Regions from separate parts of the Proteus sp. Marseille-Q3619 genome, predicted to be linked through region 3. Evidence: predicted binding sites of a transcription regulator. Region 3 holds the regulator's gene; each other region holds the start of a gene.
What was found. Region 3 encodes CRP, which controls carbon source genes, mostly activating them, when cyclic AMP is high. Its sites were predicted from a motif close to ATGTGANNNNNNTCACAT; they were not measured.
Positions count from the first base shown of each region.

Region 1: the regulator CRP is predicted to act here: its motif matches at 3,299-3,316, upstream of ompW (outer membrane protein OmpW).
Region 2: the regulator CRP is predicted to act here: its motif matches at 3,707-3,724, upstream of ACWPWK_RS07065 (NupC/NupG family nucleoside CNT transporter).
Region 4: the regulator CRP is predicted to act here: its motif matches at 2,693-2,710, upstream of deoC (deoxyribose-phosphate aldolase).

Region 1 is NZ_CBDIMP010000001.1:25,237-30,609, forward strand. Features, by position in the region: partial or broken gene ACWPWK_RS00145 (septation protein A) at 1-39, opposite strand, end outside; gene ACWPWK_RS00150 (SulP family inorganic anion transporter) at 349-2,154, shown strand; gene ACWPWK_RS00155 (YciC family protein) at 2,262-3,032, opposite strand; gene ompW (outer membrane protein OmpW) at 3,466-4,113, shown strand; partial or broken gene ACWPWK_RS00165 (BON domain-containing protein) at 4,786-5,098, opposite strand; gene trpA (tryptophan synthase subunit alpha) at 5,373-5,373, opposite strand, start outside.
Region 2 is NZ_CBDIMP010000001.1:1,548,253-1,553,625, forward strand. Features, by position in the region: gene deoA (thymidine phosphorylase) at 1-876, opposite strand, end outside; gene deoC (deoxyribose-phosphate aldolase) at 947-1,726, opposite strand; gene ACWPWK_RS07065 (NupC/NupG family nucleoside CNT transporter) at 2,246-3,547, opposite strand; gene ACWPWK_RS07070 (TatD family hydrolase) at 3,890-4,684, opposite strand; gene ACWPWK_RS07075 (patatin-like phospholipase family protein) at 4,677-5,373, opposite strand, start outside.
Region 3 is NZ_CBDIMP010000001.1:1,899,016-1,904,388, forward strand. Features, by position in the region: gene ACWPWK_RS08690 (hydrolase) at 1-929, shown strand, start outside; gene ACWPWK_RS08695 (YheU family protein) at 926-1,147, shown strand; gene ACWPWK_RS08700 (phosphoribulokinase) at 1,213-2,082, shown strand; gene ACWPWK_RS08705 (OsmC family protein) at 2,172-2,579, opposite strand; gene crp (cAMP-activated global transcriptional regulator CRP) at 2,892-3,524, shown strand; gene argD (bifunctional acetylornithine/succinyldiaminopimelate transaminase) at 3,622-4,836, opposite strand; gene ACWPWK_RS08720 (aminodeoxychorismate synthase component II) at 4,954-5,373, opposite strand, start outside.
Region 4 is NZ_CBDIMP010000001.1:2,597,409-2,602,781, forward strand. Features, by position in the region: gene ACWPWK_RS11995 (RNA ligase RtcB family protein) at 1-838, opposite strand, end outside; gene ACWPWK_RS12000 (DeoR family transcriptional regulator) at 1,154-1,930, opposite strand; gene deoC (deoxyribose-phosphate aldolase) at 1,986-2,654, opposite strand; gene rbsK (ribokinase) at 2,834-3,754, shown strand; gene murQ (N-acetylmuramic acid 6-phosphate etherase) at 3,991-4,902, shown strand; gene ACWPWK_RS12020 (PTS transporter subunit EIIC) at 4,945-5,373, shown strand, end outside.

The sequences.
Region 1 (5,373 bases), 1.9 Mb from region 3:
AGCAAAATCAAGTAATTGCTTAAGCCAGCCATTTTTCATAACAGATAGGAACCTATGGTAATTAAATTCATAAACTTGGCTATTCTAATGCAAAGCGATAGAAAATGGGTAAACAATTGCATATCTTTAACGACAGAGTGTTAATTTATACAAAAAATGCGAGTTTTGTCTGAAATAACTCAATGAAAAATCAATGTAATTGCATTTATGTAAAATTAAAACTCAAGCTTGAGTTATGAAAGAGGATTTAAATATTACACTAGTATATGATTCATTAACTCATCATTATCACCCGCCACTTTTTGATGAATGCATAAATAAAAAAGTATTTCTGATAAGAGGAAATCAATGAACGGAAAAAGAATAATAAAATGGATGCCAGGATTAGGCTTATTATTTAACTATAAGCGTGAATATTTTGGCTATGATTTAAAAGCAGGGCTTTCAGTGGCTGCCGTCGCACTACCTGTTGCCATTGCGTATACCGAATTATTAGGCATTAATGCTATTGTTGGATTATATGCCTGTATTTTCCCCATGATTATTTATGCATTATTTGGTACTTCTCGACAATTAATTACGGGGCCTGATGCAGCAACGTGTGCCGTTATTGCTGCGGTAGTCATTCCACTATCTGCTGGTGATGAAAATACTCGATGGCAACTTGCGATTATCATGACAGCGATGACGGGGTTTTGGTGTATTTTAGCCAGCCATTTTAGATTAGGGGCTTTTACTGATTTTCTTTCTCGCCCCATTCTTCAAGGGCTTTTAAATGGTGTTGCGATCACCATTATGGTTGGGCAAATTAGTAAAGTATTTGGTTTTGATACTTCCCCAGACCACTTAATTGAAAAACTCATTGAAGTCCCATTTCGATTAATGGATGCACATTTACCTACGTTATTGATGTCAGCGATAACACTCGCCTTATTATTGGGTATTCGCTATTTTCGGAGCCGATGGCCTGCGCCATTAATTGCCATGGTTGTGATGACTTATCTTAGCTGGCAATTTGATTTAGCAAGCTATGGTATTGCTATTGTGAATAAAGAGGCTGGAAATGTTGATCTATTTCTGCCAGTAGTCTCGATGAGTGGATTTCATCCTGGTGTATTACGAGAATTATTAGTTCCATCCATAAACTTGGCTGTCATTAGTTTTGTGAGTTTTATGATGACAGCCCGCAGTTTTGCCAGCAAAAATGGTTATGATGTCGATGCAGACCAAGAATTAAAAGCATTAGGTATTGCCAATATTGCCGCCGCATTGTCTCAAGGGTTCGCTGTAAGTGCGGCAAGTAGCCGTACAGCGGTCAATGACTCCGTTGGGGGGAAAACGCAGTTAGTTTCTATTATTGCCGCATTGATGATTTTGCTCGTGTTGTTATTTATGACCGATTTTCTTGCTTATATTCCACTGTCTTCGTTAGGGATAGTGTTGATAGTTTCTTCTTGGTCACTGCTTAGTATTCGTCATATTTGGTCTTATCGTAAGCGTAATAAACAAGCATTTACATTGGCATCATTTACATTATTAGCTGTGTTATTGACAGGTCTGATTAATGGTATTGGTTTTGCGGTTTTATTAGGTCTATTACAATTCTTACGTATTGTTTTTCGACCTAGCGATCAGTTGTTGGGTGTTGATGAACAAGGAATGGTTCATTCAATGAATAAGGATAATGGCATTGAGCCTATTGATGGTTTAATGATGTACCGTTTTAATTCACCACTGACTTATTTTAATGTGGGTTATTTTAAAAAACGAGTACTACAACTGGTTGATAGCGCACCTCAAAGACCGGCATGGTTAGCGGTAGATGCTGCTGTAAGCTTTACTTATGATGATGTCAGCGTATTTGCTGCCATTGATGAGCTAATAAGAGAATTACGAATAAAAGGCGTTAAATTGGTTCTAGCGGGGCGCAGAACGGAGTTAAATCGTTGGATAGAACGGAATAAAATTTCGCTCAATGAAGATGATTTGATTATTGCCCCAGATCTCTATTTTGTGATCCGCTTGTATCAAAGCCGACAGCAGATCAAAGAAAAACAGAAAGAAGCAAGAAAAGAGGCACTAAAACAAGACGCTGAAAATAATGATGAGAATACAGTAGATGCGCCAACAACGAGTCATACATCTACTCTCTAAGTGTACTGGTTAAACTTTATTGGTACATAATCAATAACAAAATCCCGTGATAAGTGATTAGCTTATACACGGGATTTTTTATAGGTAATGATAACGCTTTGAATAGATTAACGCTGTTGCGTTGTGTATTTGTTTTCAACCAACATAAACAAACGGAACAGATAAATAATCATCCAAGCCGAAGCCATATTTTTTAGGAAGTAGAATAAGAAGTTATGGATAACATCAGGTAGTTGAATTGTAAGATTACTCACAAAACCAATGCCGAACTGCAATAAGATCCAAATACCTAAAGCAGGGATCAGCGCAGCCGATTCACTAAATCCAACCTTCCAACCCAAACGTATTGCACTTCCCATATTTTGTTGACGTACTAAAACAACGGGGGCTAATGCAAAACCAATTAATAAAATGATGCCAGGAATAATCATCACCATAAAACCGGCGCTAATCAAAATAGAGCACAGTACAATCAATAGGAACATTTTAGGTAAGCGAGGTAGGGCTGCATTAAATGTTTGACCTAAGGTGACGTTATGACCTGTGGAAATTGCCATGGCGAACATCAATAAGGTTAGAACCAAGATGCTTTGCTGTAATGTTTCAAATGCATACAGTGATAACACTTTTTTGGCAATACCCACGACACTGTTTGACATTGCTTCTAACTCAGCAGGAGAGGCAGAAGAAAGCTGTGTATTTTTAAAATTAGCCACAAATTCAATCATCAATTGGTATTCTTGAGGATTAGGGCCAATGAAGACATGAATGAACGCTAAAATAATAGCAAGAATAGCGGAAAGAGTAACAATGCTACGTCGTTCATTCTTATAAAAATTAAGACTGTCTCGGTAGATTGTGCGTGCCGTGGTAGGCATGAAACTGCTCCTATAAAAATAGACTGTGTCAATGCGCGCTATTGTACCTTTTACAACAACAAAAAGGGATATTTTCTCTTACTTCTCTTATTTGGATTGTTTCTTGATGTTGATAATCAGAACACCCTCATCACCGAAAATAAAATAAACATTATATTAACACAATAATAACTTTATTTTTAAATATGTCTTTTAAGGATATTTTTTATTCAAAAAATAACAGTAATAATAAATTTAATTATAAGAAAAAATGGTATTAATGGGTAATTTGATGCGGATCAATTATAAATAATAGTATTGATAAATAATAAAAAGAGAAATAACACTTTCTGCAAAAATAATTCCAAAGTTGTGATCGGCATTAGATCATAATTATCAATAAATGGTTATATTTTTAGCGGAGATTTTACTTATTACAGGAATGGGTTAAATAATGAAAAAACTTTCTGCGCTTATTTTAGCGGCTGCAACTCTTGCGCCTTCTATTTCTTTTGCTCACCAAGCAGGTGATTTTTTATTCCGTGCGGGTACTGCAACAGTTCGTCCTAATGCGGGTTCTGATGCAATATTAGGTGGCGACCATTTTGAAGTAAATAATAATACCCAATTAGGTTTAACTTTCGGGTATATGATCACTGATAATATCGGGGTTGAGTTATTAGCAGCAACGCCTTTTGAACATAAAGTATCATTGACGGGTGTAGGTGAAATTGCAAAAGTTAAACATTTACCACCAACATTAATGGCACAATATTACTTCGGTAATGGTGAAGATAAATTACGTCCTTATTTAGGTGCAGGTCTTAACTTTACCACTTTCTTTGATGAGAAATTTAATAATAACCCTGCTGTAGATGGCTTAGGCTTAAATGGTCTTGATCTTAAGGATTCATGGGGCTTTGCGGCACAGGCAGGTTTAGATTATAACCTTGATAAAAACTGGATGTTGAATGCTTCTGTTTGGTGGATGAACATCGAAACAAAAGCAAGATTTAATAGCACTGTTGCGGACAAAGATTTTGACGTTAAAACACGTTTAGACCCATTTGTATTTATGTTTGGTGTGGGTTACCGTTTCTAATTATTCTTTCTTTAAAAGAATATCTCATAATGAAAAAGCGAAGATTACCTTCGCTTTTTTTATCTTTTGATTTACTAAAAATCTTTCATTTCTAGATTATATACAGCTTCTTTTTTTATTATTAATACCTGAATTATGAGTTATTAAAAGCAACATTAAATAGGTAAATATACATCTGAAATAAGACATTTAGCATTTTAACATTCATTAAAGTGTATTTAATATACATCTTTTATTTATTGATATTATCAAAATAAAAAAGTGTAGTTTTATTTATTAAGAGTTGCTGGCATTTTAATAAGTAAAAGAGTGTATTTTATAGATGTATTTAAAATACATCTTTATATTTGGATTTAGTAAAACGGCTTTATCTATCAATAGATAGAAGAAAATAGAAAAAGAATAAAATGATATCAACAGAGGAGATATTCAGGATAATAAGGTGGTTAACTTATAATCTCAAAATGATTAGTAATATTTCTTATTTGTTCTTTTTATGAGCTAATTCTAGCGTGGAGTAAAAATAGACACTTTTTAGCTTATTTGTTTTTTTTGCAAAAATTGATCTACTTTATGAAAGATTAAATGATTAAGACAAAAATCTTGGACAAAAAAAGACCACCGAAGTGGTCTAGAAAATTAGGGCTAAAGGAAGACGAGAATAAAAGCGGATCAGCGAATAACCATTGAGTTTATAACCCCTTTTACACCAGTTACTTTACGTGTTGTTTCAATGGCACGATTGGCATCTGCTTGAGAAGAGACGAAACCACTTAGTTGAACTTTACCTTTAAATGTTTCAACGCTGATTTGTGTTGAATTAAGATTTTTTCACCAATTAGCGCTGTTTTCACTTTAGTGGTGATCACGGAGTCATCAAAATACCCCCAGTACCCTCTGATGTTGCGGTTGGAGAACATGCAGATAAAGTTAATGCCATCAGTAATGCTGCCATAACAGCGGAGATTTTTGCCCATAGTTTCATCATCAAACTCCTTGTAATTACATTATTGATTGAGTATTTCCGAAAAGAAAATATAAAGTACCTTATAAAGTATGACCAAAAAATAAAATTTCGCCCAATTTTAGATAAAAAAATTATTTGATTAAGAATATGAACGAGGGAATGATAACGCGGTTTATCGCGGTTTCAGCAGTCAATGAGTGGGATTGAATAGATAATAAATTAAGAGTAATCCGCTTAGAAAAATAGCAAATTATTTCTCTAAAGCGGATCTCACTAAGCGTATTTAAAGCAAT
Region 2 (5,373 bases), 350 kb from region 3:
ATCATCCGCTAAACGACCCGATACTAACATTTCAACACACAGCGCCATAGTGACTTCAAATAGACGTGGATTACGATATTCGCCTGTTAAGAATTGAACCGCTTCACGAACTTCAACCGCATTACCTGCGCTAGAAGCTAATACTTCGTTCATATCAGTTAACAGTGCAGTGGTTTGACAGCCAGCGCCATTTGCTACTTGGACAATTGACTCAGCCAGCTCTTCCGATTTTTGATAAGTCGGCATAAAAGCACCCGAGCCAACTTTAACGTCCATCACTAATGCATCTAAGCCTTCAGCTAATTTTTTACCTAAAATAGATGCAGTGATAAGCGGGATTGAATCAACTGTAGCAGTAATATCACGGGTAGCATAAAAGCGTTTGTCAGCAGGTGCTAATGAATTAGTTTGTCCAATGATGGCAACGCCGACATTGCGAATAATGTCGCGGAATTTCTCATCATCAGGGAAAATATCAAAGCTCGGAATTGCCTCAAGCTTATCTAATGTTCCGCCTGTGTGGCCTAATCCACGACCAGAAATCATAGGAACATAACCACCACAAGCAGCAACCATTGGCCCTAACATCAGTGAAGTAACATCACCCACACCACCGGTTGAATGTTTATCAACAATTGGGCCATTTAAGTTTAGGCTTTTCCAGTTCAGTACTGAACCGGAATCACGCATAGCTAATGTCAAAGCAACACGCTCTGGCATTGTCATGTCGTGGAAATAAATAGTCATTGCTAAGGCAGCAATTTGACCTTCAGAAACAGTATTATCTCTGACGCCATTAATGAAAAAACGAATTTCTTCCTCAGTTAAAGGATGACCATCACGCTTTTTACGAATAATCTCTTGGGCAAGAAACACTGCAACCTCCTGGTTTTATAGCATTGGTAACGCCCACAATAACGAAAAGCGGGCGTATTTCACGAATGGATTAGTAACCACTAGACGATTTTTGTTCGCCATGACCTAAAGTAGCTAATAAATTACCTAACAGGCTTGACGCACCAAAGCGGAAGTGACGGGCATCAACCCAGTTGTCACCCATAATGCGGTTAGCTAATGCAAGGTATTGAGCAGCTTCTTCAGCGGTACGTACACCACCCGCTGGTTTGAAACCAACTTCTTTGCCAACACCCATATCGTGGATCACTTGGATCATTAACTCAGCGCTTTCCAGTGTTGCATTTACAGGTACTTTACCTGTGGAAGTTTTAATAAAGTCAGCACCTGCTTTGATTGAAATTTCAGATGCTTTACGGATAAGCGCTGGATCTTTCAGCTCACCCGTTTCAATAATTACTTTCAGTAAAGCACCCGCGTCTGCGCAAGCTTCTTTACATGCTTTAACGATATCAAAACCGATTTGCTCGTTACCGGCCATAAATGCACGGTAAGGGAAAACTACGTCAACCTCATCTGCGCCATAAGCTAATGCCGCGTTGGTTTCTGCTAATGCGATATCTAAATCATCATTACCATGAGGGAAGTTAGTTACGGTTGCGATACGGACTTCTGGAGTACCCTGTTCGCGTAACACTTTACGTGCTAACGGAATAAAACGTGGATAGATACAAATAGCGGCTGTATTCCCTTCAGGGCTTTTAGCCTGATGACACAATGCAGTCACTTTTGCATCAGTGTCGTCATCATTTAATGTAGTTAAATCCATCAAAGACAGCGCAAGGCGCGCTGCAGCGGTTAAATCTGTCATAAAACTCTCCAACGATGTTTCTCAAGCCCTTTTGGGCGTACGCTTAAGGTTAGCGATTAAATTTGTTGGCGAGCGGACTTGGTTCCTTGAAGATGTTGTTGTAACTTGCGCTACAACGACAGCTGAGCTCCCTCTCACCGCGCTATGCTCACTTCGGCGACCCGTCATTGAGCCTTCGCCATTCCATGAAGTTTCAGCACATCTTATTTGAACACGCTAAGGAACAATTAGATGTGCTTTACGTCACACTAATCAAATGCAACTTGCAAACAATGACATATAAGTGTGATCAACATCACAATTAGGTCATTTTCTGGTTTAATGTTACTCGAATAACGCCTCTAAGTCGTCTTTATAACGCAAAAAAAGCGAGATCAATATGAAATGATATCGCTATTGACCCTATTCAATACAAATTGCGAAATATCTCTCACAATAAAAGTAGTTAACATTACAGCAGAAAACAAACATAAAAGAGCAGACAGGCAAAACCCATCTGCTCTTTATAATCAAAATCAATTAAGCAGCAACAACAGCCATTGCGGTTAATGCAAAGAAGAAACCTGCAATCGTCGCACTCATTAAGTTAGAGAGTGTACCAGCAAGTACGGCTTTCATCCCTAAACGAGCCACGTCTTTACGGCGATTTGGAGCCATTCCACCTAAACCACCTAGCAGTACAGCAACGGAAGAGAGGTTAGCAAAACCGCACAGTGCAAAGGAGATAATTATCTTTGTTTGTTCTGATAAGATGATTAAGCCTGATGCAGCAACTTGAGCTTCATCTTGTAGATATTTGCTAAATTCAGAGTAAGCATAGAATTCATTAATAACCAGTTTTTGACCAATAAATGAGCCAGCAACGGTCGCTTCACTCCAAGGTACACCGATTAAGAAAGCAATAGGTGCAAAAACCCAACCTAATACTAATTCTAATGAGAAATTCTCATAACCAAACCAGCCACCAATGCCACCTAAGATACCATTGACTAATGCAATTAACGCAACGAAAGCAAGTAACATAGCACCGACGTTAAGAGCAAGCTGTAAACCTGAAGATGCCCCAGCTGCAGCTGCATCAATAATATTTGCTGGTTTTTCTTCATCGGTCATTTTATCCAGCGCATCTTTTTGATCGTCTGGCGTTTCTGTTTCAGGGATCAACAGCTTAGCAAAGAGTAAACCACCTGGTGCGGCCATAAATGATGCCGTAATCAAATACTCTAATGGCACGCCCATGCTTGCATATCCAGCAAGAACAGAACCAGCAACAGAAGCAAGGCCACCACACATAACAGCGAATAACTCAGAGGTTGTCATTCTTGCAATATAAGGACGAACAACAAGCGGAGCTTCGGTCTGACCCACAAAGATATTGGCTGTTGCAGACATCGATTCTGTGCGTGATGTACCAAGGACTTTCTGTAAACCACCACCAAGAATCTTAATCACAATTTGCATAATGCCGAGGTAATACAGCACAGCAATTAAAGAAGAGAAAAACACGATAACAGGCAGTACGCGTAGGGCGAATACGAAACCGCCACCACCAAACAACTCGAACATTTTATCTGATACTAGGCCTGCAAATAGGAAGCTCATCCCATTATTGCCGTAATCAATAACATTCTTAACACCATCAGAAACCGCAAGAAGCACTTCGCGACCACCGTCGGAATAAAGAACAAATGCACCTAAGCCAATCTGAATAAGGAATGCGCCACCAACTGTACGTAGTCTAATTGCACGTCGATTGCTGGAAAACAGAATGGCTATCAATATTAATGTTGCCATTCCGACCAAGCTCATAATGAGTTGCATTGAAGGATCCCTGTTCACATAAAAATTTAATGGATTATCAATAATGCTCTAACCTGAGATTATTGACTCTTTTTGCCAGATAATTATACCTAGTCCAGAAAAAGAACCCTCTATATCCATCACAAATAGCGCTTGGAAAAAGCAACACAAAACCCACAAATGAGAAGTAGATCACATAAACAAACCTAAAAAACGCACTTATTGAATAGGCTAATTTAAAAAAAATATCATTCGATTAACAAATGATGGCTTTAATCTTAAATAGCAGAAATAAATGAACGTTTTATTTGTATAAGTACAATTAAAATAAGGCGTATTTTTAATCTTTTTGATTAAATAAGTTTAAGATAAAGACGAGGTGTTATCTTTTAATTGGAATAATTGTAGGCTATTGAGATAGAGTTGCTCTGCGATCACCTCTGGTGATCCTTGACGCAGATCACAGAGTTGGGAAAAAACGTTCTGAATACGCTCAGGGCGATTAGGTTCACCTTGAAAACCACTCACAGGCATATCAGGAGCATCTGTTTCTAATAACAGACATTCTAGTGGTAACGAGGCAATTGCGCGGCGAGTTTTTTGTGCTCGCTCATAAGTAATAGTTCCACCAACGCCAATAAAATAGCCTTGCTGAATAAACTTTTCTGCCTGTTGCAGACTTCCTGCAAAACCATGAATAACCCCTTTGCGAGGCACATCATAACGGCGTAAAAGTGCACTTAACTTATCGTGGGTTTTACGTGAATGTAGGATCACAGGCAAATCAAATTCAATCGCTAGTTTAAGCTGTGCAATTAAAAACGCCTCTTGCTTCTCAGGCTGAGGATTATCCATATAGTCATCAAGCCCTATCTCTCCGATGGCAACACAACGAGAAGCTGTTTTTAATTTCTGTTTTAATTCCAAGAGATGCTGTTCAGTGTGCTCTTCAATATATAAAGGGTGTAACCCCAATGCACAATATAATTGATGATGATTATTCGCTAACTCTGCAACAACATCAAAATTCCAACGTGCAACGGCGGGAATAATTATTTTTTCAATATGAGCTTGATGCGCTAGTGACAAGCTGTTGGCAATATCATCATAAAAAACCGGAAAATCAAAATGGCAGTGAGTATCAATAAATTTATTCATTCTGAATTTGCCTCACGTCAGGATGTACGCTTCGAGTTCCTTGTTGAATAATAGAAGCATTCTCTGCTTTATCAGCCTTCGCTTCTTGTTCAAACAAGCTAAAGACTTTTCTATCATACTGTTTGAATTTTTTCTTAGAGAAATGCTGACCAATTGTCGCCAGAAAATAACGCCCGCAACGTCTCCCCACATGATAATCATGATTTAATGCATTTAAACGACTTCCTAATGCACTAGATTGCAATGTAGTTGGTGGATATATTTCAATAACAACAACATCTTCTGGGGGAGATTGGATAAATTTAATTGTGTCGGTATAGGTTTCGATATGTACTTGAGCCATCGCCATAAAGCGCTGTAAACGGCTATTTTCAAACCATTTTCCCATACGCTCAACCCATTCTGTTGTGTATTGATATTCAGAAGGAACGGTACGAACAACGACAATAGTACGACAACCACGTCGATAAGCTTCTCTCACAGGAATAGCATCGCTGATACCACCATCATGATAAACAACATCATGAAATAAGACACCATTACGATAAAAAGCAGGAATGGCACTGGATGCTTTGATTATCTCAAGCCAAGTCGGTTCATCGGGCTGAAAATAATTTGCCTGAAAATTATCAGAACGACTTGCCACCATATAAAATTCGCGACCCGCATCAAAACGGCGTAGTGCTGTT
Region 3 (5,373 bases):
CGCTCTTACCAAGAATTGTACGTAGGACACCACAACTTACGCCACATTGGCAACGACTCAATCTCCCAGACAACGATTTTGTCGATTTAGCGTGGAGTGAAGATCCGACAACAGCACTCAATAAACCGCGCTTAGTCATTTTTCATGGCTTAGAAGGTGGATTTAGTAGCCCTTATGCTCACGGCATGTTAGCCGCAGCAAAAGAGAGAGGCTGGCTAAGCGTTGTGATGCACTTTAGAGGATGTAGTGGTGAACCCAATAGACAAAAGCGCATTTATCACTCTGGTGAAACGGAAGATGCTCGCTACTTCTTAAATTGGTTGAAAAAGGAATTTGGTGAGCAACCAACAGCCGCCGTTGGCTACTCTCTTGGTGGAAATATGCTTGCCTATTATCTCGCAGAAAGCGGTGAAAATGCGGTTGTAGATGCTGCCGTTATTGTCTCTGCGCCATTAATGCTAGAACCATGCTCAACAAAAATTGAACATGGCTTTTCTCGTTTTTATCAATGGTATCTGTTAAAAGAGCTGAAAAATAACGCGACACGCAAGCTTATTCGCTATCCTGAATCATTACCAATCAGCTTATTGACGATAAAATCCATTAAAAAACTACGTCAATTTGACGATCTTATCACGTCTAAAATTCACGGATTTAAAGATGCGTTAGATTATTATCGCCAATGCAGTGCATTACCTTTATTAAATAAAATAAAGAAAACAACACTGATTATTCACGCGAAAGATGATCCTTTTATGTCTGCGGATGTTATTCCTGATATCACAACCTTACCAAACAACATTGAATATCAACTCACCGAGTTTGGTGGGCATGTCGGTTTTGTAAGTGGAAAACTTTCTAAACCCGTGATGTGGCTTGAAAGCCGAATACCTGACTGGTTATCCGCTTATTTGGAGAAAACCAAATGATAATTCCTTGGAATGAGCTTTCCACAGAGACACTTGATAATCTTATTGAAAGTTTTGTTTTACGAGAAGGCACTGATTATGGTATCCAAGAGAAAACGCTTGAACAAAAAGTCGCCGACGTAAAAAAACAACTTAAATCCGGTGAAGCCGTATTGGTTTGGTCAGAACTTCATGAGAGCGTCAATATTATGCCGGCATCGCAGTTTCGCTCTGGTTAGTTATTCAAAGCAAGCGATGTATCGCCGTCAATAAGGGCCAACCTTATTTAGCAAAAGGATAACCTATGTCAATCAAGCATCCGATCATCGCAGTGACTGGCTCAAGTGGTGCAGGAACTACCACAACAAGCCAAGCTTTTCGTAAGATATTCCAACAACTCAATGCAAATGCTGCATTGATTGATGGAGATAGTTTCCATCGCTATACCCGTCCTGAAATGGATATGGCGATAAGAAAAGCCAGAGAACAAGGTAGACATATCAGTTATTTTGGCCCTGAAGCAAATGATTTTAGCTTACTGAGTAAGACCTTAAGTCAGTATAGTGATACAGGACAAGGTCAATCTCGCAAGTATCTACACTCTTATGATGAAGCCACTCCCTACAACCAATTACCAGGTACATTTACACCTTGGGAGCCTTTGCCAAACAATACCGATGTTCTCTTTTATGAAGGGTTACACGGGGGCGTTGTCACCAATGAGCACGATGTCGCACAACATGTTGATTTACTAGTGGGTGTTGTCCCTATCGTAAACCTAGAGTGGATACAAAAGCTTATTCGAGACACCACAGAAAGAGGACACTCACAAGAGGCGGTAAGAGATTCGGTTGTACGCTCAATGGATGATTATATTAGCTATATTATTCCTCAATTCTCACGCACTCACATTAACTTCCAACGAGTTCCAACGGTTGATACTTCAAACCCTTTTTCTGCCAAAGCAATCCCCACTCTCGATGAAAGCTTTATTGTTATTCGTTTTCGAGGCTTAACCGATATTGATTTTCCCTATTTACTTGCGATGTTGCATGGCTCATTTATGTCAACAATAAATACTATTGTTGTACCGGGCGGGAAATTAGGATTAGCGATGGAATTAATTATGGCGCCATTAGTCAAAAAATTATTAAATGGCGAAAAGATAAGTTAACCAAAATAAAATTTATCTCTATAAAAATAATATCCCATTAATTAAGGGATATTATTTTTCGAATTAAACTTTATTTTAAAATATCAAAATTAGTCGGCATCTTTTATTTCAAATGAATGCGTAATATTGGCTGCTTTTCCTAGCATTAAAGAAACAGAACAATATTTTTCTGCGGATAATTGAACAGCTCGTTCTACGATTTTATCCGTTAATTCTTTACCTGAAACAATAAAATGTAAATTGATATCAGTAAATAGACGAGGGGCTTCTTCGCGTCTTTCTGATGTTAATTTCACTTCACAATCAGTCACTTGGTGACGACCTTTACGTAAGATGCTCACAACATCAATAGCGCTACACCCACCTGCAGCAATTAATACCATTTCCATTGGGCTTGGTGCTTTATCACCCGAATTTCCATCCATCATGATTTGATGACCAGAAGAAGACTCACCGACAAAAGATAAATCTTCTACCCACTTAACTCTCGCTTCCATTTATTTTCCCCTAAAGATGACAGAAACTAAAAGAGTACATTCTCATAATTCAACTAGCAATTAGCAAATAGGTTTATTATGCTGACTGCGTAAAACGAGACTTAATGCACTAATTGTGTTAAAAACAATATCTGCTTGATGATAGTGGTTAAGATCAATGCATTATTTTCTCATTTATTATAATCTACTCCATATTAACTTACCGTGTTCTCAGGAAGTTAATAGGTAAAGATAGGATTTTTAAGCACGCTGTATCAAAAGGGAACCTATCCGTTTTGAAAGGCTGCATTTAACGTACAGAGGATAACGCGAATGGTTCTCGGCAAGCCGCAAACAGACCCGACTCTTGAATGGTTTTTGTCACACTGCCATATTCACAAATATCCATCCAAGAGCACGCTGATCCACCAAGGTGAGAAAGCGGAAACACTTTATTATATTGTTAAAGGTTCCGTGGCTGTTCTTATTAAAGATGAAGAAGGAAAAGAAATGATCCTCTCCTACCTAAATCAGGGGGATTTCATCGGTGAACTTGGATTATTTGAAGAAGATCAAGAACGTAGTGCATGGGTTAGAGCAAAAACAGCCTGTGAAGTAGCAGAAATTTCCTATAAAAAATTCCGTCAATTAATTCAGGTTAACCCTGATATTCTGATGCGCCTTTCTGCTCAAATGGCGAACAGATTACAAACAACATCAGAAAAAGTAGGTAACCTTGCTTTCCTTGATGTTACAGGCCGTATTGCACAGACCTTACTAAACTTAGCAAAACAACCCGATGCCATGACGCATCCTGATGGCATGCAAATTAAAATTACACGTCAGGAAATTGGTCAAATCGTTGGTTGTTCACGCGAAACTGTAGGCCGTATTCTCAAAATGCTAGAAGATCAAAACCTGATCTCAGCACACGGTAAAACTATCGTCGTTTACGGGACTCGCTAAGTTTCCCCACCCCGAACAAACAATAGCCCAATAAAAGGGCTATTGATGATACAATCTGTATAAACCCCATCCTTATAGATGGGGTTTTTAGTCCGCACTACCCTTTTACAAATTCCGCAATAGCCGCTTTTAATGCCACCATTCCTTCTTGTAATTCTTCTTGGGTAATAATTAACGATGGTGTAAAACGCATTACATCTGCTCCTGCGTTTAACATCATTAAGCCATGTTTGGCAGCAAGACTGAGTAACTCTTTGGCTTTACCTTTATATTGTGGTGCCAATTGCGCACCGATCAATAAACCTTGTCCACGGATTTGCGAAAAGACATCGTACGTTTGATTAATTGCCACCAGTTCATTCACAATCCATTGATAGCGCTTTTCTACACCCTCAAGTACCTCAGGTGTATTAATTAAATCAAATGCGACATTACCCACTGCACAAGCTAATGGATTGCCACCATAAGTTGTACCATGAGTCCCTACGCCCATTACAGAAGCTATTTCATGTGTTGTTAACATCGCACTGAGTGGAAAACCACCTCCTAGCGCTTTTGCAGTTGTAATAATGTCTGGTGTCACATCATAGTTCATATAGGCGAAAAGCTTGCCTGTACGTCCCATACCTGTTTGTACTTCATCAAGAACAAGCAGAGCTTGATGCTTATCGCACAATTCACGTAGCCCCCTCATAAACTCAGGTGTTGCTGCCGTGACACCACCTTCACCTTGCACAGGTTCCAATACGACAGCACAAGTATGGTCGTCAATAACAGCTTTAACCGCCTCTAAATCATTGAAAGGAATATGCACGATATCTGCAGGCTTAGGGCCAAAACCATCTGCATATTTAGGTTGCCCACCAACAGATACTGTAAACAGTGTTCTGCCGTGGAATGCATGGTGAAAAGCAATAATTTTAGTTTTATAAGGACTATGGCGAGTGATGGCATAATGGCGAGCCAACTTAAATGCTGCCTCATTCGCTTCTGCGCCTGAATTGGCAAAAAAGACACGTTCTGCAAATGTGTTATCTATTAATTTTTGTGCTAAACGCAATGCTGGTTCATTAGTAAAAATATTACTAACATGCCAAAGTTGTTCGCTTTGTTCTTTCAAGGCTTGATTAAGAGCAGGATGAGCATGCCCCAGTGCTAAAACAGCAATACCACCAGCAAAATCAATATACGATTTTCCCTGCTGATCCCAAACACGGCTACCCATCCCTTTGACAGGAATAAATTCTGCGGGTGAATAAATTGGCAACATTACTTGATCGTAAGTTGCCCGGTTGATGCTTTGCTTTGTCATTACCCCACCTGATCGTTATTCATATTCAATATGAAAATATAATCACTAAATATGAATAAAAAATCAAATGTGGTTTTGTATAAAAAGGCGTTATTTCGCTATTTAAATGCTATCCATTTAATATTTAAGGAAATTATTTAATAGCTCATGCCCTTGTTCACTTAAAATACTTTCTGGGTGAAATTGAACCCCTTCAATTGGCAGAGTACGATGGCGAATTCCCATAATTTCATCAACATTTCCATCATGTTGGCTCCATGCCGTCACTTCAAAAGGTACGGGTAATGTCGTCGCATCAATCACTAAAGAGTGGTAACGCGTCACATTTAAAGGCCGATTAAGTCCCTTAAAAACACCTTGTTGATTATGATGTATTAATGAATTTTTACCATGCATCACTTCTCGTGCTCTGATAACTGATGCACCAAAAGCTTGTCCTATCGCTTGATGTCCAAGACAAACGCCAAGAATAGGAATTTCACCGGCAAACCGCTGTATAGCCTCAAGAGAGATCCCTGCTTCATCAGGAGTACAAGG
Region 4 (5,373 bases), 700 kb from region 3:
CAATATAGCTGTAATCACCGCGTGAACCCGGAATAACCACCATATCGTGATGTGCGGGTGTTGCACCTTTACGATGTAACCAACCTTGTTGACCATGTAATTCACAAGGCTCTACAAGGTTATGATTTACATCAGAAATAACTGTACCTTGAGTGCGAATTTGGCGCATCATTCTTTCACCAATAAGGCGACGATTAATCTTTGCGTAATCAAGTGCATTATTGTGGGCTTGCAAATATTCATTTGCCTCTTCGGTGTTAGCAACAAGTCCTTTATGACCAAACTGTTCTGTATGAGCACGTAAGATAGATTGTCCTAAACCTCTTGATCCGCTGTGAACTAATAGCAATAACTGTTTTTTATTGATACCACTTGCAGCGAAAAGCGTTTCATTAATCACTTGGTCAATTTGTTGGAATTCAGCAAAGTGATTACCACCACCAATAGAGCCTAAAGAGCCAGCAAAAGGATGATTTTGCATTTCAGTCGGTAGATGAGCTTCTAGCCATTCTGAAGGCGCGATATCACTCATTTCACTCAACTGTTTCTCTGCTTTATCTAAGTTGAGTTTGCTGTTTTTAAATTCTGTTTGAAAGAGCGTCATGCCACAGCCAATATCATTTCCGACTAAAGCAGGGTAAAAGCGATTAACAGAAAAAAAAGCAGCGCCAATGGGATAACCACGCCCCGGATGTAAATCAGGCATACCTGCGACATAAGCCATATCAGGAAGTTGAGCGGTTGTTTCTAATTGTTGGATTGCTTTGCTTTCAATCCAAGTATTATCCGATGCGATATAACAGACGCTATCAGATAAATAATGAACACACTTGTCCATATACCAATCCATATAATGTAAAGGATAAAAAAATAAATTGATTGGCGGACAGCAAAAAGAAGGAAAAAAGGATTACTTCTGAGATTGTCCGCAAAGAGTATTCATATTTGTCGTTGTCATGGGATACCTCCTTGCAGTTAATTGAAATGGATGTGAAATAATAAATCGCGGGCATAGTAACCACTTTTTTTTGCATTGGCAATCAAAAAGTGGTGTGGTTTTTCTTTATTTTTTAAAAAAAAGAATTAATAGATTTTATTTAATTTAAGGCTAATTTCCTTTTATTTGCTATTTCAGTTAGTTCTCTATTTTTAATTAATAAATTACTTTTACTGAGCTTTTTCGGCAATAATCTTCGTAATCATCCGTTAATTTTCTATCTGTGATAACAACATCAAACTGAGCTAAATCGCCCATATTGGCTGTCGCTGTTTCATCAAAATAGTGATATTTGGTGAGTAAGATCTTACGAATAGATTTATCCATCGCTTTTTTCTTCATGTACAGATCGTCGATGTTATAACAGGTAACGCCAAAATCGAGATGAACACCTTCGGCTGAAATAAAGGCTTTTTTGGGATTAATGCTATCAAGATAAGAAGGTTGGGTAGGATTGTAGAAAGAGTCACTTTTAGGACGATATTCACCTCCGCAGAGTAATACGGTGGCATTTTTTTTCTGGCTTAATGCCAAAAATACTCGATGAGAATAACAGATCCCCGTGAAATGCAGATTATCAGGAATAAGCTCAATCAGTGTGGGAATAAACTGCCCGTTATCGAAAAAAAGAACATCGCCGTCAGATACCATGCCAGCGGCAAGATTAGGAATATGAAGTTCTTCAGTTTGATCTGGCGTAATAATATTAGAGGATGTTGAGATTAACCCTGAATGGGGCTGGGCTAATGCAACAACGTAGCCACCTAATAATGACATCGGAAAAGGGTTTTCGGCGTCAGAACTAAGGTCGCGCCTAATTGTCATTTCAGAAACTTCAAGGATCCTTGCGGCGTCTTTAAGATGTATGCGACCTGAGCGTTTTATACATTCACTGAGGCGGCGCAAACGTTCGTGCTGTTTGGTCTCTATCACCGAAGGATCCTTGTGTTATCGAATAGCGTACTCCAAGAAAATATACGCTAAATAATTAGTAGTTTGATTCAGGTGCATCTGAATCTGTTGCGATAGCGACACTTGCGCTAGCGCCGATACGTGTTGCACCTGCTTTGATCATGTTTAATGCTGTTTGGCGATCGCGAACACCACCTGATGCTTTCACACCAACTTCATCACCCACTGTTTTGCGCATTAAAGCAACATGATGTTCTGTTGCGCCCATTGTACTGTATCCTGTTGATGTTTTCACAAAATCAACGCGGATCTCACGACACATTTCACAAACTAAACGTACTTCGTCGTCAGTTAATAAGCAAGTTTCTAAAATAACTTTCAGAGTTGTATTACCACAAGCGGCTTTTACTGCTTCAATATCTTGTTTTACAAAGTCTAAACGACCGCTTTTTAACATTCCGATATTGATAACCATATCTACTTCTTGTGCGCCTTGACGAATAGCTTCAGCGGCTTCAAAGGCTTTTGTTGCTGTTAAACCAGCCCCAAATGGGAAGTCGATAACACAACATACTTTTACATCACTTCCATCAAGGCAAGTTCTTGCTAAAGGGATGTAAGAAGTGTTAATACAAACAGAGAAGAAACCGTGTTCAACTGCTTCAGCACACAATTTTTTGATTTGTGCTTCAGTTGTATCTGCAGCAAGAAGGGTATGATCGATATAATTAGCTAATGGACGCATAGTATATTCCTTAATAAGAAGATTGTTATTCATCACCCATGTGATTTTGGCAACATATTAGTGCCGTTTTAACGGGATAACAATCACAAATGATATTTAAATAACATGATACTGTTATACAGCTATCAAAATGTCACTATTTTCACATTTAAAAATTTCATATAAGAGTAAGAGGCGCTATGGATATCGCAGTGATTGGTTCAAATATGGTGGATTTGATCACCTATATAGACAGGATGCCAAAAGAGGGAGAAACCCTTGAGGCGCCAGCATTTAAGATTGGCTGTGGTGGTAAAGGGGCAAATCAAGCTGTTGCTGCTGCTAAATTAAATTCAAAAGTGATGATGTTAACAAAGGTTGGCGATGATATTTTCGCGGATAACACCATCATGAATTTAGAGTCTTATGGTATTAACACGCGCTATGTTGAAAAAGTGCCTGGTACAACAAGTGGTGTTGCGCCCATTTTTGTGACTTCTCAATCATCAAATAGCATTTTAATTGTTAAAGGTGCTAATCAGCATTTATCGCCAGAGGATATTGATAGAGCCACAGATAGCCTGAAAAAATGCAAAATAATCGTATTGCAATTAGAAATCCCGCTTGAAACGGTGTATCACGCCATTGAGTTCGGTAACAAACATCATATTCCTGTGTTATTTAACCCAGCGCCTGCTTCAAAAGCATTAGATCTTGATATTGCAGCTCGTTGTGACTTTTTTGTTCCGAATGAAACAGAACTTGAAATTTTGACTGGTATGCCAATCACTACAATGGATGAAATCCGTGAAGCCGCTTGTTCTTTACTACAAAAAGGCTTTAAGAATGTTATCGTTACATTAGGTGAAAAAGGCGCATTATGGATGAATGGTGAAATTGAAAAATATATTCCGGCCATTAAAGTTGATGCAATTGATACTAGTGGGGCGGGGGATGCCTTTATTGGTTGTTTCTCCCATTATTATGTTCACACCAATAATATTGAAGAAGCGTTAAATAAAGCCGTGATGTTTTCTGGTTTAAGTGTTGCAGGAAAAGGCACACAATCTTCTTATCCAAGCCTTGAAGAGTTTGGGCAGTTTCTAGCGCAAGCCAAGTAGTACACTTCTGCACTATCACATCTTTGTATTCCACTTGCTATCTCATTTAAAAAGCAAGTGGAATTTCTTTAAAATCAATAGATTATTATGTTTTTATAGTCACTGTTGGATTTCTTAAAAAGAAAAAAGGTTTAACTTAATGTGACTGATTTCACAGAGTGGTGACAATTATCATTGAAATATAATTTCATAAGATGTAATTTTAATTGAAATTTGGTTTCATTAAGGTTGTTATGATGAAAGAAGATGCATTAAGCGAATGTCTTAAAAATGAAAGCAATCAAGAAACAACACAGTTTTCTGAATTAAGCGCTTTAGAGTTGGTTACGCTTATCAATAGTGCAGATATGACTGTTGCCAATGCAGTTAAAAAAGAATTACCCGCTATTGCTAAAGCAGTAGAAAGAATTACTGAACGTCTGCAAAAAGGTGGACGTATTTTTTATGTTGGTGCAGGAACAAGTGGCCGATTAGCGGTACTAGACAGTGCGGAATGTCCACCTACTTTTGGTGTATCTCCTGCATTAGTACAGGCGATTATTGCTGGCGGTCATGATGCAATGCTAAAAGCGGTTGAAAATATTGAAGATAGCCAAGAGGCGGCAATTGAAGAGCTTCAACGTCGTCATGTCAGTGATAAAGATGTCGTTATTGGCATTGCCGCAAGTGGTCGCACTCCCTTCACTGTCGCAGCTTTGCAATATGGCAAGAAGCTAAAAGCATTGACAGTATCTATTACTACGCGTGGCAAAAGTATGATGAGTGAAATTGCTGATTTATCTATTGCACCAGATGTGGGCGCAGAGGTGTTAACAGGCTCTACAAGAATGAAAAGTGGCACAGCTCAAAAAATGATTTTGGGTATGTTAAGTACTAGCGTGATGACTAAACTTGGAAAAGTGCATAAAAACCTGATGGTGGATGTGGTTGCGAGTAATGAGAAATTGCAACGTCGTGCTGAAGGTATTGTCAGCGAGGTGTGTGGAATTTCACATGAAACAGCCAGAACCCTGTTACAAATGGTTAATTATCATCCTAGGAAAGCCATTTTAATGTATGAACTTCACCTGAGTGTGGAGAAAGTGGATCAAATTACGCAGCAATATCCTTATCGTTCGTTACAACAGCAACTCGCCCTATTTAACTAATAACAATATGAGTAAACACTCTGAACTTTAGCAGGCACGCATATGGCTAATAAAATAGAACATCTCGACACGTTAGCAATAGAAATAGAAAAACATGCTGGTGGGTTTCAAAATGTGGCAACCCTAACACATTGTATGACTCGTATTCGACTGATTTTAAAAGATAGCTCGCTATTTGATGCAGACGCTTTAAAACAAGTCGAAGGCGTTAAAGGTGTTGTATTTAATGGCGAACAGCACCAAGTGATTGTAGGAATGGGAACCGCGGCAAAAGTTTATTCCATCATGAATAAGCGTATGCAAAACAGTTCAGCAAGTAGTGAAGATGAGCCTGCGTCAACACCAGTGAAAAAAGGCTTCTCCATTCGTCGTATGCTAAATACATTAGCGGCTATTTTTGTCCCGACAATTCCTGCTTTAATTGGCTGCGGTTTGATTATGGGGTTAATTAATATTATCCGTTTAGTCGCA